Regions from separate parts of the Streptomyces sp. NPDC052236 genome, predicted to be linked through region 1. Evidence: riboswitches for the same ligand, from Rfam matches in the RefSeq annotation. Region 1 holds a riboswitch; the other holds the start of a gene.

Evidence for each region. Region 1 has a riboswitch for cobalamin ahead of ACIHCQ_RS06415 (ribonucleoside-diphosphate reductase subunit alpha). Riboswitches for the same ligand answer to the same signal wherever they lie in the genome.
Region 2: linked by a shared signal. The riboswitch ahead of ACIHCQ_RS14095 (cobalamin biosynthesis protein) and the one ahead of ACIHCQ_RS06415 (ribonucleoside-diphosphate reductase subunit alpha) in region 1 are both predicted to bind cobalamin.

Annotation. Positions count from the first base shown of each region.
Region 1 covers NZ_JBIUBL010000002.1:528,068-536,239, reverse strand. The annotation lists gene ACIHCQ_RS06435 (GntR family transcriptional regulator) at 123-887, shown strand; gene ACIHCQ_RS06430 (carbon starvation CstA family protein) at 1,089-3,326, shown strand; gene ACIHCQ_RS06425 (YbdD/YjiX family protein) at 3,323-3,547, shown strand; gene ACIHCQ_RS06420 (Uma2 family endonuclease) at 3,616-4,200, opposite strand; cobalamin riboswitch at 4,305-4,435, shown strand; gene ACIHCQ_RS06415 (ribonucleoside-diphosphate reductase subunit alpha) at 4,579-6,999, shown strand; gene ACIHCQ_RS06410 (ribonucleotide-diphosphate reductase subunit beta) at 6,999-8,009, shown strand; gene ACIHCQ_RS06405 (DUF2809 domain-containing protein) at 8,042-8,172, shown strand, end outside.
Region 2 covers NZ_JBIUBL010000007.1:60,153-68,324, forward strand. The annotation lists gene ACIHCQ_RS14085 (anion permease) at 1-1,109, shown strand, start outside; gene ACIHCQ_RS14090 (hypothetical protein) at 1,129-1,359, shown strand; cobalamin riboswitch at 1,400-1,544, shown strand; gene ACIHCQ_RS14095 (cobalamin biosynthesis protein) at 1,685-2,650, shown strand; gene ACIHCQ_RS14100 (cobyric acid synthase) at 2,647-4,185, shown strand; gene cobN (cobaltochelatase subunit CobN) at 4,194-7,868, shown strand; gene ACIHCQ_RS14110 (putative cobaltochelatase) at 8,086-8,172, shown strand, end outside.

The DNA.
Region 1 (8,172 bases):
TCCGTTACCGGACCGACACCTGGGAGAGGGCCACGAGTGGTGAGCGGTACGTGCCACGATGTGAGCCGCGACAGACGGAGGAGCCGGTGACGGCAGCAGCACAGAAGTCGGGAAGGCGGGCCATGGCCACGGACGGGGGTGGCACGGAGACCGAAGGCGGCGCGCAGAACCGCACCGCGCGCGTGCCCAAGTACTACCGGCTCAAGCGCCACTTGCTCGATATGACCGAAACGATGCCCCCCGGTACCCCCGTGCCGCCGGAGCGCACGCTCGCCGCCGAATTCGACACCTCACGTACGACGGTGCGCCAGGCCCTCCAGGAACTGGTCGTCGAAGGCCGCCTGGAGCGCATCCAGGGCAAGGGCACATTCGTCGCCAAGCCCAAGGTCTCGCAGGCCCTCCAGCTGACCTCGTACACCGAGGACATGCGCGCCCAGGGCCTGGAGCCCACCTCGCAGCTGCTGGACATCGGCTACGTCACGGCCGACGACACCCTCGCAGGGCTGCTGGACATCACGACCGGTGGACGGGTGCTGCGGATCGAGCGGCTGCGGCTCGCGAGCGGCGAACCGATGGCGATCGAGACGACCCACCTGTCGGCGAAACGCTTCCCCGCGCTGCGGCGCAGCCTCGTCAAGTACACCTCCCTCTATACGGCGTTGGCGGAGGTGTACGACGTCCACCTGGCGGAGGCCGAGGAGACGATCGAGACGTCGCTCGCCAACCCGCGCGAGGCGGGGCTGCTCGGTACGGACGTGGGGCTGCCGATGCTGATGCTCTCGCGCCACTCGATCGACGCGCGGGGCGAGCCGGTGGAGTGGGTGCGCTCGGTGTACCGCGGCGACCGGTACAAATTCGTGGCGCGGCTGAAGCGGCCCAACGGCTGACAGCCTGGCTGCTGGTTGCGTAGCGGGGATTCCGCAGGTGGCGCGCGTGCTGCCGGAGCCGGGCGGGCGCGGGAGGCCGCCGTCGCACGGACCGGCAGACCGTTGCGGGACCGATATACGGACGGGGGGTGACTCCGACCGGAACCGTCGCTTACATTTCCTGCGCGTTACACACAGGCGATAGCGAGGGGACGAGCCACGATGCCAGAGCCGTCAGCGCCACCGAACACTCCGTCTCCGCCCAGAGGCCTGCCTCCGAAGTCGATCGCCATCTGGTCGCTTGTCGCTCTTGTAAGCGCGGCCGGCTGGGGTGTGCTCGCCCTCTCCCGCGGCGAAGAGATCTCGGCCGCCTGGATGCTCGCCGCCGCCCTCGGCTCGTATGCGATCGCCTACCGCTTCTACTCGCGCTTCATCGCCAACCGCGTACTGAAGGTCGACAAGACCCGGGCCACCCCCGCCGAGCGGCTCGACAACGGCATCGACTTCCATCCGACCGACCGGCGTGTGCTCTTCGGCCACCACTTCGCGGCGGTCGCGGGCGCGGGCCCGCTGGTCGGCCCGGTGCTCGCCGCGCAGATGGGCTATCTGCCGGGCACCATCTGGATCATCGTCGGCGTCATCTTCGCCGGCGCCGTCCAGGACATGGTCACGCTCTTCTTCTCCACCCGCCGCAACGGCCGCTCGCTCGGCCAGATGGCCCGGGACGAGATCGGCCCCTTCGGCGGAGCGGCGGCACTGATCGCGGTCTTCGCGATCATGATCATCCTGCTGGCCGTGCTCGCCCTGGTCATCGTCAACGCCCTGGCGCACTCGCCGTGGGGCGTCTTCTCCATCGGCATGACCATCCCGATCGCCCTGCTCATGGGCGTCTACCTGCGGGTACTGCGCCCCGGCAAGGTCACCGAGGTCTCGGTCATCGGCGTCGCGCTGCTGCTGCTCGCCATCGTCGCGGGCGGCTGGGTCGCCGAGTCGTCGCTCGCCGACACCTTCACGCTGGAGCCGAGCACGCTGGTCATCTGGATGATCGTGTACGGCTTCCTGGCCTCCGTACTGCCCGTATGGATGCTGCTCGCGCCGCGCGACTACCTCTCGACCTTTATGAAGGTCGGCACGATCGGCCTGCTCGCGGTCGGCGTCTTCGTCTCCCTGCCGACGCTGAAGATGCCCGCCGTCACCGATTTCGCGAGCCGCGGCGACGGTCCGGTCTTCGCCGGGTCGATGTTCCCGTTCGTCTTCATCACCATCGCCTGCGGCGCGCTCTCCGGCTTCCACTCCCTGGTCTCCTCGGGCACCACCCCGAAGATGGTCCAGAAGGAGACCCAGATCCGGATGATCGGATACGGGGCCATGCTGACCGAGTCGTTCGTCGCCATCATGGCGATGATCACGGCCTGCATCATCGACCCCGGTCTGTACTTCGCGATCAACTCTCCGGCGGGCGTGGTCGGGACCACGGTCCAGTCCGCCTCCGAGGCAGTCACGAACTTCGGCTTCTCCATCGGGCCCGACGCGCTGGCGAAGGCGGCATCGGACGTCGAGGAGGCCTCGCTGCTGTCGCGGACCGGCGGCGCGCCGACCTTCGCGCTCGGCATGTCGGAGATATTCTCCGCGGTCATCGGCGGCACGGGCATGAAGGCGTTCTGGTACCACTTCGCGATCATGTTCGAGGCGCTGTTCATCCTCACGACGGTGGACGCGGGCACCCGGGTCGGCCGCTTCATGCTCCAGGACATGCTGGGCAACGTCTACAAGCCCTTCCGCCAGGTCAGCTGGAAGCCGGGCGTCTGGTTCGCCAGCGCGGTCGTCGTCGGCGGCTGGGGCTACTTCCTCTGGGTCGGCGTGCACGACCCGCTGGGTGGCATCAACCAGCTGTTCCCGCTGTTCGGCATCGCCAACCAGCTGCTGGCGGCGGTGGCACTGGCCGTCTGCACCACGCTGCTGGTCAAGTCCGGCCGCCTCAAGTGGGCGTGGGTCACCGCCGTACCGCTCGCCTGGGACGCCGCTGTCACGCTCACCGCGAGCTGGCAGAAGATCTTCTCGGCGGACCCGCGCGTGGGCTTCTTCGCGCAGCGGGACAAGTACCAGACGGGCATCGACGCCGGGGAAGTGCTGCCGCCCGCCAAATCCATGGACGACATGCACACCGTCGTCACCAACTCCACGGTCGACGGCGTGCTCTGCGCGCTCTTCGCCGTCCTCATCATCGTGGTGATCGCGGACGCGGCACGGGTCTGCGTCAAGGCCGTACGCGACCCCGCGAGCATCAAGCTGTCCGAGGTCCCGCACACCGAATCGAAGCTGGTCGCACCCGCCGGGATGTTCCCCACGCCGGAGGAGAAGGCGGAGCTGGTGGCGGCCGGGGTCGGCCCCGAGGGCGGCATCCGCAAGAACAGCGGCGGCACTGACGACGAGGTGTCGGCAGGGACGGGCTCGGCATGAACAGGCTCGACATGACCGCGGTGAAGCGCCGCGCCGTGGGCTGGGTGCGGTGGGTGCGCTGGTATGTGCGCGAGGTGTCGGGCGAGGCGACGTACGACAAGTACGTCGCCCACGCCCGGGCCTGCGATCCGGTGACCCGGGTCATGACGCGGCGCGAGTTCGAGCGCAGCAGGACCGACGCGCGGGAAGCGGATCCGCGGGACGGGTTCCGCTGCTGCTGAACCCGGCCCGACCCGACCGTACGACGGGCCGCCGCGTTCCCACACGGGAGTGCGGCGGCCCGTTGCCGTCAGCGCACCCACTCCTTCAGGGCTTCGGTCTCCAGCGTGATCCCCACGGGGTCGGGCAGGGAAACCGTCTTGCCGAACGGGACGGTATGGGCGTTCTCGTACCGGACCCCGTCGGGCTCGCTGAAGACCGTCACTGCGCAGTTGTCCCGGTCGATCAGGAGATACAGCGGGATGCCGGTCTCGGCGTAAGCACGGGGCTTCTCCACGCGGTCCCGCTGGTCGGTGTCGGAGTCGTACGAGGTGACCTCCACGACCATCAGCACCGGGTCGGGGTTGGCCCACTCACCTTCACCGACGAAGGCGTCGCTGGGCGCGAAAGAGCCGTCCGGTCGGGCGCGGCCCTTGCGGTAGGCCTGCACCTGCAGCCCCTGGTCGGGGTGAAGCCACAATTCGGGCCGCGACTGCAGGCAGATGCGCGTCAGCCATTGAATGATCCGCCCGTGGTCGCCGTCCGGCCCTACCCTGCTCCTCAGCTTCCCGTCGATCAGCTCCAGCAGCACGCCCTCGGTCGTGCGGGCGAGTATGCGAGTGGCTTCGTCGAACTCCTCGGGGAACAGGTGCGGCCGGTCGCCCATCACTGTCATGCGTCCACCTCCTTGCGCTGCCGACGATAGCGGAGGGGTACGACAATCGCCGGTTCCGTGAGCCCACAACACAACATGTGGGGGGTACTTGAGCGATCCTCCCCCACATGTATGCTCATGCTCGCTGTCGCCGCAGGGGAATCCGGTGCGAATCCGGGACTGTCCCGCAACGGTGCACCGGTGCGCACACCCGCACCCGGGAGTCCGAATACCTGCCGACAGCGCACCCGGCTCGACCGAACCGGGTGCCCAGACGTCCGGGCCTCGCGGTTGGGCCGGTGGACGCCGTACCGCGTGCTGTCCGACTCCGGGCACCGACACGCCCGTACGGCCTCACCACCCGCCGCCGGCCCAGAGCCGAGCGAGGGAGAGCACCACGTGACCATCGCGCCAGCCGATCCGGCTTCAGGCATTTCCGGTATTTCCGAGCAGATGGGCGACGGCCCCGGGACCGTATTGCTGCGGACCCTGACCGAGCTCACCGCCGATCTGACGGACACCGACCCCGGACGCGTCGCCGCCGCCGCGCTGCGTGGCCGGCACGCCGGGTCGGACGCGGCCGAGCTGCGGAGCCTCGCCACCGACGCCGCCGCCGGGCTGATCGCCGAGGACCCCGCGTACTCCCGGCTCGCCGCCCGCCTGCTGACCCGTCACATCGCCGACGAAGCCGCCGGGCAGGGCGCGGTGGCCTTCTCCGCCTCGGTCGCCGTCGGGCACCGCGAGGGCCTGATCGCCGACCGTACGGCCGCGTTCGTGACGCTGTACGCCGACCGCCTGGACGCCCTCATCGACCAGGCCGCCGACGACCGCTTCGGCTACTTCGGTCTGCGCACCCTCTACAGCCGTTACCTGCTCCGCCACCCCCTCACCCGGCAGGTCATCGAGACCCCGCAGCACTTCATGCTGCGCGTCGCCTGCGGGCTCGCCGAGGACGAGAGCGCCCACGCGCTGGACGAAGTCGCCGCGCTGTACCGCCTGATGAGCCGGCTCGACTACCTCCCCTCCTCCCCCACCCTCTTCAACTCCGGCACCCGCCACCCGCAGATGTCCTCCTGCTATCTCCTGGACTCTCCGCTGGACGAGCTCGACTCGATCTACGACCGCTACCACCAGGTGGCCCGGCTCTCCAAGCACGCGGGCGGCATCGGCCTCTCGTACTCCCGTATCCGCTCCCGCGGTTCGCTGATCCGGGGCACCAACGGCCACTCCAACGGCATCGTCCCGTTCCTCAAGACCCTCGACGCCTCGGTCGCCGCGGTGAACCAGGGCGGCCGGCGCAAGGGCGCCGCCGCCGTCTACCTGGAGACCTGGCACTCCGACATCGAGGAGTTCCTGGAGCTGCGCGACAACACCGGTGAGGACGCCCGGCGTACACACAACCTGAACCTCGCGCACTGGATCCCGGACGAGTTCATGCGGCGCGTCGACGCCGACACCGACTGGTCGCTGTTCTCGCCCGCCGACACGCCGGAACTGGTCGACCTGTGGGGCGACGAGTTCGACGCCGCGTACCGCAAGGCCGAGGCCGCCGGTCTGGCGCAGAAGACCATGCCCGCCCGGGAGCTGTACGGCCGCATGATGCGTACGCTCGCGCAGACCGGCCAAGGCTGGATGACCTTCAAGGACGCCGCCAACCGGACGGCCAACCAGACGGCGGAGCCGGGTCACACCGTGCACTCCTCGAACCTCTGCACCGAGATCCTGGAGGTGACGGACGACGGGGAGACGGCCGTCTGCAACCTGGGTTCGGTCAACCTGGGCGCGTTCGTCGCCGACGGGGGCATCGACTGGGAGCGGCTGGACGAGACCGTCCGTACCGCCGTCACGTTCCTCGACCGGGTGGTCGACATCAACTTCTACCCGACCGAGCAGGCCGGGCGCTCCAACGCCAAGTGGCGCCCGGTGGGCCTGGGGGCGATGGGTCTCCAGGACGTCTTCTTCCAGCTGCGTCTGCCTTTCGACTCGCCCGAGGCGAAGGCCCTCTCTACGAAGATCGCCGAGCGGATGATGCTCGCGGCGTACGAGGCGTCCTGCGCACTCGCCGAGCGCCCCCAAGCACCTTCGACAAGCTCCGGTGCAGGGGGGACCCCCATCGGCCCGCTGCCCGCCTGGTCGAAGACGCGCGCGGCCCGTGGCGTGCTGCACCCCGACCACTACGACACCGAGCTGAACTGGCCGGAGCGCTGGGACGCCCTGCGCGCCCGCGTCGCCCGCACCGGCATGCGCAACTCCCTGCTGCTGGCCATCGCGCCGACCGCGACCATCGCCTCCATCGCCGGGGTGTACGAGTGCATCGAGCCGCAGGTCTCCAACCTCTTCAAGCGCGAGACGCTGAGCGGTGAGTTCCTCCAGGTCAACGGCTATCTGGTGGAGGAGCTGAAGAAGCTGGGCGTGTGGGACGCGCAGTCGCGTGAGGCGCTGCGCGAGTCCAGCGGCTCGGTGCAGGGCTTCAGCTGGATCCCGGCGGAGGTCCGCGCGCTGTACCGCACGGCGTGGGAGCTCCCGCAGCGCGGCCTGATCGACATGGCGGCGGCACGTACGCCGTTCCTGGACCAGTCGCAGTCGCTGAACCTGTTCCTGGAGACGCCGACGATCGGCAAGCTCAGCTCGATGTACGCGTACGCCTGGAAGCAGGGCCTGAAGACGACGTACTACCTGCGCTCGCGCCCGGCGACACGGATCGCCCGCGCGGCTGCGGCGACGGCCCCCGTCCCCGTCCCCGTCCAACAGACCCCTGAAGCGGCGGACGCACTCGCCTGCTCCCTTGAGAACCCCGAATCCTGCGAGGCCTGCCAGTAATGAGCTCCACCAAGAACCTTCTCGACCCGGGCTTCGAACTGACCCTGCGGCCCATGCGCTACCCGGACTTCTACGAGCGCTACCGCGACGCGATCAAGAACAGCTGGACGGTGGAGGAGGTCGACCTCCACTCCGACGTGAGCGACCTCGCCAAGCTGTCGCCCGGCGAGCAGCACATGATCGGCCGGCTGGTCGCGTTCTTCGCGACGGGCGACTCGATCGTGTCGAACAACCTGGTGCTCACGCTCTACAAGCACATCAACTCCCCCGAGGCGCGGCTGTATCTGTCGCGCCAGCTCTTCGAGGAGGCCGTGCACGTCCAGTTCTATCTGACGCTGCTGGACACCTACCTCCCCAATCCGGAGGACCGGGCCGCCGCCTTCGACGCGGTCGAGGAGATCCCGTCCATCCGCGAGAAGGCGCAGTTCTGCTTCAAGTGGATGGACTCGGTCGAGAAGATCGACCGCTTGGAGTCGAAGGCCGACCGCCGCCGCTTCCTGCTGAATCTGATCTGCTTCGCGGCCTGCATCGAGGGGCTGTTCTTCTACGGCGCGTTCGCGTACGTGTACTGGTTCCGGTCGCGCGGTCTGCTGCACGGCCTGGCGACCGGCACCAACTGGGTGTTCCGGGACGAGACGTGCCACATGGACGCCGCGTTCTCGTTCGTCGACACCGTACGCAAGGAAGAGCCCGATCTCTTCGACGAGGAACTCGGCCGGCAGATCACCGACATGATCAAGGAGGCCGTCGAGGCGGAGCTCCAGTTCGGCCGCGATCTGTGCGGCGAGGGCCTGCCCGGCATGAACACCGAGTCGATGCGCGACTACCTTCAGTGCGTTGCCGACCAGCGCCTGCTGCGCCTCGGCCTCGCGCCGGTGTACGGCTCGGAGAACCCGTTCTCGTTCATGGAGCTGCAGGGCGTCCAGGAGCTGACCAACTTCTTCGAGCGCCGTCCGTCCGCGTACCAGGTGGCGGTCGAGGGCTCGGTCGGCTTCGACGACGACTTCTGAGCCCGGTGATTCTCCTCGCACGTACGCGCCCGATGGCGTGCGCCGCGGCTGTGCTGACCGTCGCCGCCGGCCTGGGAGTCAGGTCCGCGGCGACGGGCGTCTTCGCCAAGTACGCGGGGGACGCGCTGTACACCGTGCTGATCCACACCCTTGTGGTCTTCCT
Region 2 (8,172 bases), on a different contig from region 1:
CCGCCGTGCTGAATCTGGTCGGCGCGTTCCTCTCCGTGGAGGTCGCCAAGACGATCTCCAGCGGCATCGTCAACGAGTCGGGCATCACCCCTGAAGTCATTTTCGCGGCGCTCGTCGGCGCCATCCTGTGGAACCTGATGACGTGGCTGATCGGCCTGCCGTCCAGTTCCTCGCACGCCCTCATGGGCGGTCTGGTCGGCGCGACCATCGCCTCGGTCGGTATCAGCGGCGTCAATGGCGGCACCGTCGTCACCAAAGTGCTCATCCCGGCCATCGCCGCCCCGCTCGTCGCGGGCGTCGCCGCGTACCTCGCCTCCCGGCTGACGTACCGGATCGGCAGGAACGCCGATCCGAAGGCCACCGCGAAGGGCTACCGCGCGGGCCAGATCGCCTCGGCGGGCCTGGTCTCCCTGGCCCACGGCACCAACGACGCGCAGAAGACCATGGGCATCATCACGCTGGCGCTCATCGCGGGCGGTGTCCTCTCCCCCGGCTCGAACCCTCCGACCTGGGTCATCCTCTCCGCCGGTCTCGCGATCGCGATGGGCACCTACCTCGGCGGCTGGCGCATCATCCGCACCATGGGCAAGGGCCTCACCGACCTCCAGCCGCAGCAGGGCTTCGCCGCCCAGACCAGCGCGGCGAGCGTCATCCTCGCCTCCTCCAACATCGGCTTCTCGCTGTCGACCACGCACTCCTGCTCGGGCGCCGTGATGGGCGCGGGCCTGGGCCGCAAGGGCGGCGTGGTCCGCTGGTCCACCGCCACCCGGATGTTCGTCGCCTGGGGTCTGACCCTGCCGGCCGCCGGACTGGTGGCGGCGGGCTCGGAGTTCGTGACCAAGCAGGGCGACTGGGGTGTCGCGGCCGTCGCCGCCTTCCTGATCGCCGCCTGCGTCGCGATCTGGGTCGTCTCCCGCCGCCAGGTGATCGACCACACCAACGTCAATGACGTGGAGGCGGACGCCGACGCGGAGCCCGCGGGCGTCGTCACCGCCGCCATCGCGGCCGTCACCCCGCCGCCCGCGGGCACGCTCGCGCAGCCCTTCACGACCAGCATCCCGGCTCCGGCGCCCGCCGACCCCGAGCCGACCCGCCCGGCCACGGTGTAAGGACAGAGGACACAGCAGCATGAACATCGACTGGGCAGCCCTCGGCTCCGTCTTCGGCGTGAGCCTCGCCGCCACCGTCGCCCTGGTGGGCCTCTTCACCCTGGGCATCGTGGGCCTGACCAAGCAGGAACCGTCGGCGTCCGCGCCGGGCGGCGGAACCGTGGCTCTCGCGCGGACCACCGGTGCGTACGCGTGCTTCGCGCTCTGCGCGGCGGCCGTGACGTACGGGATCTACCTGATCGTCGTCTGACCGGCTGACCACAGCAGCCGCAGGTCAAGGGCAGGTTGACTGCTCTTCGCCTGCGTGGTGAACTGCCGGAGCCATCTACGGCGACATGAAGAGGAAGCCGGTGCGAATCCGGCGCGGTCCCGCCACTGTCACCGGGGGAGCAATCCCCCGGAAGCCAGGAACTCTCATCGCCGGTCTGTTAAGTCGATCCAGGGCGCGGACCCTGAGTGAGGACATATCGCCATGCCGGGCTGCGGTTCTTCAGCTGTTGCTGCTTCTGGGCCTACGGGCTTGCGTACGAGTTCGAGTACGAGCGTTCCACGAGGCGTGACGGCCGACTGAACCCATGCGTGCCGACCGTGAATTCGTGTACGGCGCCACCGCCGGCCTCGCCGGTGACCTGCTGCTCGGCGATCCACGCCGAGGGCATCCGGTCGCCGCGTTCGGGCGGGCCGCGGGCGCTGTCGAACGTGTCCTGTGGCGCGACCACCGTGGCTGGGGCGCGCTGCACACCGCCGTGTGCGCCGGAGGCGCGGTGGCCGCCGCCGCGCTCCTCACGCAAGCGGTAAAACGGCGTGGCCCCGCCTCCCTCGCCGCCCTGACCGCCGCCGCCACCTGGGCCGTCGTCGGCGGCACCACCCTGGGCCGCGAGGCACGCGCCATCGGCGGCGCGCTCGCCGCCGGGGACGTGGACGTCGCACGGGAGCGCCTGCCGCATCTGTGCGGACGCGACCCGCACTCCCTGGACGAGCAGCAGATCGCCCGCGCCGTCGTCGAGTCCGTCGCCGAGAACACCTCGGACGCCGTCGTCGGCGCGCTGGTCTGGGGGGCCGTCGCGGGCGTGCCGGGCCTCGTCGGCTTCCGCGCGGTCAACACCCTGGACGCGATGGTCGGGCACACCTCGCCCCGCTACCGGCGGTTCGGCTGGGCCTCGGCACGCCTTGACGATGTGACGGGCTGGCCGGGGGCCCGGCTCACCGCCGCGCTGGCGGTGCTCGCGGCGCTCGCGGGCGGGGACGCGCCCGGAGCCGTACGGGCATGGCGGGCCGACGCGAAGAAGCACCCGAGCCCGAACGCGGGCCCGGTCGAAGCGGCGTTCGCGGGGGCGCTCGGCGTACGCCTGGGCGGGACGCTCTCGTACGGCGGCCGGATCGAGCACCGTCCCGTGCTCAACAGCTCGGGCCGCCCTGTGGAGTTCGGCGACATCGAACGCGCCATACGACTCTCGCGTCGCATCAGCTGGCTGGCGCTGGCCGCGTGCGCTGCCGGATGTATGGCCGCGTCCGCCGCCCTCGCCAAGGGGCGGAAATGAGCAGGCGTAAGGACGGCGGGGGCGGAGGGGGCGGCGGGCTGCTGGTCGCGGGCACGACGTCCGACGCCGGAAAGAGCGTCGTCACGGCGGGGATCTGCCGCTGGCTCGTACGGCGGGGGGTGAAGGTCGCGCCCTTCAAGGGGCAGAACATGTCCCTCAATTCCTTCGTGACGCGCGAGGGCGCGGAGATCGGCCGCGCCCAGGCCATGCAGGCACAGGCCGCCCGCGTGGAGCCGAGCGCGCTGATGAACCCCGTGCTGCTCAAGCCCGGCAGCGACCGCTCCAGTCAGGTCGTCCTGATGGGCAGGCCGGTGGGCGAAATGAGCGCGCGCGGCTACCACGGCGGTCGGCAGGAGGCCCTGCTGTCCACCGTCGTTGACTGCCTGGAAGAGCTGCGGGGCACGTATGACGCAGTGATCTGCGAAGGGGCGGGCAGCCCTGCCGAAATCAATCTGCGGCGTACGGACATCGTCAACATGGGCGTGGCGCGGGCGGCCCAGCTGCCGGTGCTGGTGGTCGGGGACATCGACCGCGGCGGGGTCTTCGCTTCCTTCTTCGGTACGACGGCGCTGCTGAGCCCCGAGGACCAGGCCCTGATCGCGGGCTACCTGATCAATAAGTTCCGCGGCGATGTGTCGCTGCTTCAGCCCGGAATCGACATGCTGGAGGGGCTCACCGGACGCCGGACGTACGGAGTGCTGCCCTTCGCGCACGGCCTCGGCATCGACGAGGAGGACGGGCTGCGAGTCTCCCTGCGGGGCTCCGTACGGGAGTCGGCCCTCGCGCCGCCCGTCGGCGAGGATGTGCTGCGGATCGCCGTGTGCGCCCTGCCCCTGATGTCCAACTTCACGGATGTGGACGCGCTGGCCGCCGAACCGGGCGTCGTGGTGCGGTTCGTGGACCGGGCCGAGGAACTGGTCGACGCCGACCTGGTCGTCGTGCCCGGCACCCGCGGCACGGTCAAGGCCCTGGAGTGGCTGCGCGAGCGGGGCCTCGCGGACGCGATCGCGCGCCGGGCCGCCGAGGGCAGGCCGGTGCTGGGCATCTGCGGCGGGTTCCAGATCCTCGGCGAGCACATCGAGGACGACGTCGAGTCGCGGTCGGGGCGGGTGCCGGGGCTTGGACTGCTGCCCGTACGGGTGCGGTTCGCGCGCGAGAAGACCCTTGCCCGGCCGGTCGGCGAGGCGCTCGGCGAGCCGGTCGAGGGATACGAGATCCACCACGGAGTCGCCGACGTACGGGGCGGTGTCCCCTTCCTGGACGGCTGCCGGGTCGGGGAGGTCTGGGGCACCCACTGGCACGGCTCGCTGGAGAGCGACGGCTTCCGGCGCGCCTTCCTGCGGGAGGTCGCCTCGGCGGCGGGCCGTCGCTTCGTACCGGCTCCCGACACGTCCTTCAACTCGCTGCGCGAGGAGCAGCTGGACCGCCTCGGCGATCTGATCGAAGAACACGCGGATACGGATGCGTTGCTGCGGCTCATCGAGTCGGGCGCGCCGTCAGGACTTCCCTTCATCGCACCTGGAGCGCCCGCATGAGCAGCGTCATGAGCACAGTGCTGTTGCTGTCCACCGCCGATACGGACCTGCTGGCGGCCCGTGCCTCCGGCGCGCCCTACCGGATCGGCAACCCGACCCGTATCGATGTGGCGGAGGAGCTGCCCGCGCTGCTGGAGGGCGTGTCCGTCGCCGTCGTGCGGCTGCTCGGCGGGAAGCGCGCCTGGGAGGACGGGCTCGCGGCGCTGAAGGCGTCGGGCGTGCCGAGCGTGCTGCTGGGCGGGGAGACCGTGCCGGACGCGGAGTTGATGGCCGAGTCGACGGTGCACGCGGGCGCGGTCGCGGAGGCGCTGCGCTATCTGGTGGAGGGCGGGCCGGAGAACCTGGTGGAGCTGTCGCGGTTCCTGACACAGGACGTACTGACGGCGGGTCCTACCGCCGGCACACCGGACAGCAGGCACAGCAGTGAGCCGCGGAAGATGCCCGAATGGGGCGTTCACGGCACGCGCGCGTGCGTCGAGGGGCGGCCGACGATCGGCGTGCTCTTCTACCGGGCGCACGAGCTCTCCGGGAACACCGCCTTTGTCGACACCCTGTGCGACGCCATCGAGGCGCGCGGAGCCAACGCCCTGCCCGTGTACTGCGGTTCGCTCCGGAGCGCCGACACCGAACTCTACGAGGTGCTCGCCACGGCGGACGCGCTGGTCGCCACGGTGCTCGCGGCGGGGGGCGCGCACGCCTCGCAGGCGTCCGCGGGCGGCGACGAGGACGCCTGGGACGTCGGCGCGCTCGCCGAACTGAATGTGCCGGTGCTGCAAGGGCTCTGCCTGACCTCCTCGCGGGCCACCTGGGAGGCGTCGGACGCCGCCCTGTCCCCCATGGACGCGGCGATGCAGGTGGCGATCCCCGAGTTCGACGGGCGGATCATCACGGTGCCGTTCTCCTTCAAGGAGCAGGGTCCCGACGACGTACCGGTCTATGTCGCGGACCCGGAACGGGCCGGGCGCGTCGCCGGAATCGCCGTACGGCACGCCCGGTTGGCCCACAAGCCGAACGCCGAGAAGAAGATCGCACTCGTCTTCACCGCCTACCCGACCAAGCACTCGCGGGTCGGCAACGCGGTCGGGCTCGACACGCCCGTCTCCGCCGTACGGGTCCTGGACGCGCTGCGCGACGCCGGATACGCGGTGGAAGGGCACCCGGACGACGGCGACGAGCTGATCCACCGCCTCATCAACGCCGGTGGCCACGATGTGGAGTGGCTGACGGAGGAGCAGTTGGCCGCGGCCCCCGCGCGCGTGCCGCTCGCCGACTACCGCGCCTGGTTCGAGAAGCTGGAACCCGGCCTGCGGGAGAGCATGCGGGAGACCTGGGGCGAGCCGCCGGGCGGCCTGTACGTCGACGGGGACGACATCGTGCTGGCGTCGCTCCAGTTCGGGAACGTCATCGTGATGATCCAGCCGCCGCGCGGCTTCGGCGAGAACCCGATCGCGATCTACCACGACCCGGACATGCCGCCCTCGCACCACTACATGGCGGCGTACCGGTGGCTGGACAGCAGCTTTGGCGCCGACGCGATCGTGCACATGGGCAAGCACGGCACGATGGAGTGGCTGCCGGGCAAGGGCCTCGGCCTGTCGGCGGGCTGCGGTCCCGACGCGGTGCTCGGCGAGCTGCCGCTGATCTACCCGTTCATCGTCAACGACCCGGGCGAGGGCACGCAGGCGAAGCGCCGCGGCCACGCCACGGTGGTGGACCACCTGGTGCCGCCGATGGCGCGCGCCGATACGTACGGGGACCTGGCGAAGCTGGAACAGCTGCTGGACGAGTACGCGCTCGTGTCCGACCTGGACCCGACGAAGACGCCCGCGGTGCGGGCGCAGATCTGGACGCTGGTGACGGCGGCTCAGCTGCACCACGACCTGCATCTCGACGAGCAGCCGGACGACGACGCGTTCGACGAGTTCGTCATGCACATCGACGGCTATCTGTGCGAGATCAAGGATGTGCAGATCAGGGACGGTCTGCACATCCTGGGCGGCGGCCCGGAGGGCGAGGCCCGGATCAACCTCGTACTGGCGGTCCTGCGCGCCTCCCAGGTGTGGGGCGGCCGGGCCAACGCCCTGCCGGGGCTGCGGGCGTGCCTCGCCGAGCACTTCGGCCTGGAGGAGAAGGAACTGCTGGCCGAGCCCGGCGCGGCGGTGAAGGCTCCGGCGGAGCTGACGGCGCTGGTGGAGGGGCCCGCGCGGAGCGGCGCCGATGCGATCGACCTGCTGGAGCAGCTGTGCAGGCGGCTCGCGGAGGGCATGGAAGCGAGCGGCTGGGACGTTGTGGCGGTGCCCGCGCTCGTACGGGTGGTGGTGGGCGTCGAACTGCCCGCGGCGGTGGCGGTTCTGGGCTTCGCCTGCGAGGAGCTCGTGCCGCGCCTCGCCCGTACGACGGACGAGATCGGCAACATCCTGCTGGCTCTGGAGGGCGGCTACGTCCCGGCGGGGCCGTCCGGGTCGCCGACGCGCGGCCTGGTGAACGTGCTGCCGACCGGCCGCAACTTCTACTCCGTCGACCCGAAGGCGATCCCGTCACGGCTGTCGTGGGAGGTCGGCCGGGCGCTCGCCGACTCGCTGGTGGCGCGGTATCTGGCGGATACGGGCGACTACCCGAAGTCGGTGGGGCTGACGGTGTGGGGCACGTCGGCGATGCGGACGCAGGGCGACGACATCGCGGAGATCCTGGCGCTGCTGGGGTGCCGGCCGGTGTGGGACGACGCGTCGAGGCGGGTGACGGGGTTCGAGGTGGTGGGGCTCGATGAGCTGGGGCGGCCTCGTATTGATGTGACGGTGCGGATTTCGGGGTTCTTCCGGGACGCCTTTCCGCATGTGGTGGGGATGCTCGATGACGCGGTGCGGGCGGTGGCGGAGCTGGATGAGCCGGCGGAAGCCAATTATGTGCGGCTGCACGCGGACGAGGACACGGCGGAACACGGTGACCGGCGGCGGGCGACGGCACGGATTTTCGGGTCGAAGCCGGGGGCTTATGGGGCGGGGTTGCTGCCTTTGATCGATGCGCGGAATTGGCGCACCGATGCGGATTTGGCTGAGGTGTACGCGGTGTGGGGCGGTTATGCGTATGGGCGGGGGCTGGAGGGGCGCGAGGCGCGGGGGGATATGGAGACGGCGTTCCGGCGGATTGCGGTGGCGGCGAAAAACGTCGACACCAGGGAGCATGATCTTGTCGATGCCGACGACTATTTCCAGTACCACGGTGGGATGGTCGCGATGGTGCGGCATCTGACGGGGGTGTCGCCCGAGGCGTATGTGGGGGACTCGGCTACTCCGGATCAGGTGAAGACCAGGACTTTGGGCGAGGAGACGCACCGGGTCTTCCGGGCGCGGGTGGTCAATCCGCGTTGGATGGCGGCGATGCGGCGGCACGGGTACAAGGGGGCGTTCGAGATGGCCGCGACCGTGGATTACCTGTTCGGGTATGACGCGACGGCGGGCGTCGTGGACGACTGGATGTACGAGAAGTTGGCGTCGGAGTACGTTTTCGCTCCGGAGAACCGGGAGTTCATGGAGAAGTCCAACCCGTGGGCGCTGAGGGGTATTTCGGAGCGGTTGTTGGAAGCGGCGGAGCGGGGGCTTTGGGCGGAGCCGGACCAGGAGACCCTGGACCGGCTCCGGGCGACGTATCTGGAGCTTGAGGGTGAATTGGAGGGGGAGGTGTGAGCGGTTTTTCTTTTCCCCACCCCGTCCCTTCCCTTAACTGGGGCTCCGCCCCAGACCCCACGCCTCAAACGCCGGCGGGGCTGGAGAATCCAGCCCGTCCGGCGATTGAGGACACCGCCCGAAGGGCGGTGCGGGGGTCCAGGGGGCGCAGCCCTCTGGTTACGGGAAGGGGCGGGGTGGGGGAATCACACCGCCCGAACACGATCGAGGAGACCGCATGAGTACCCCGTACCCTTTCACCGCGATCGTCGGGCAAGAGGACCTCCGTCTCGCGCTACTGCTCAACGCCGTGTCTTCGCAGGTC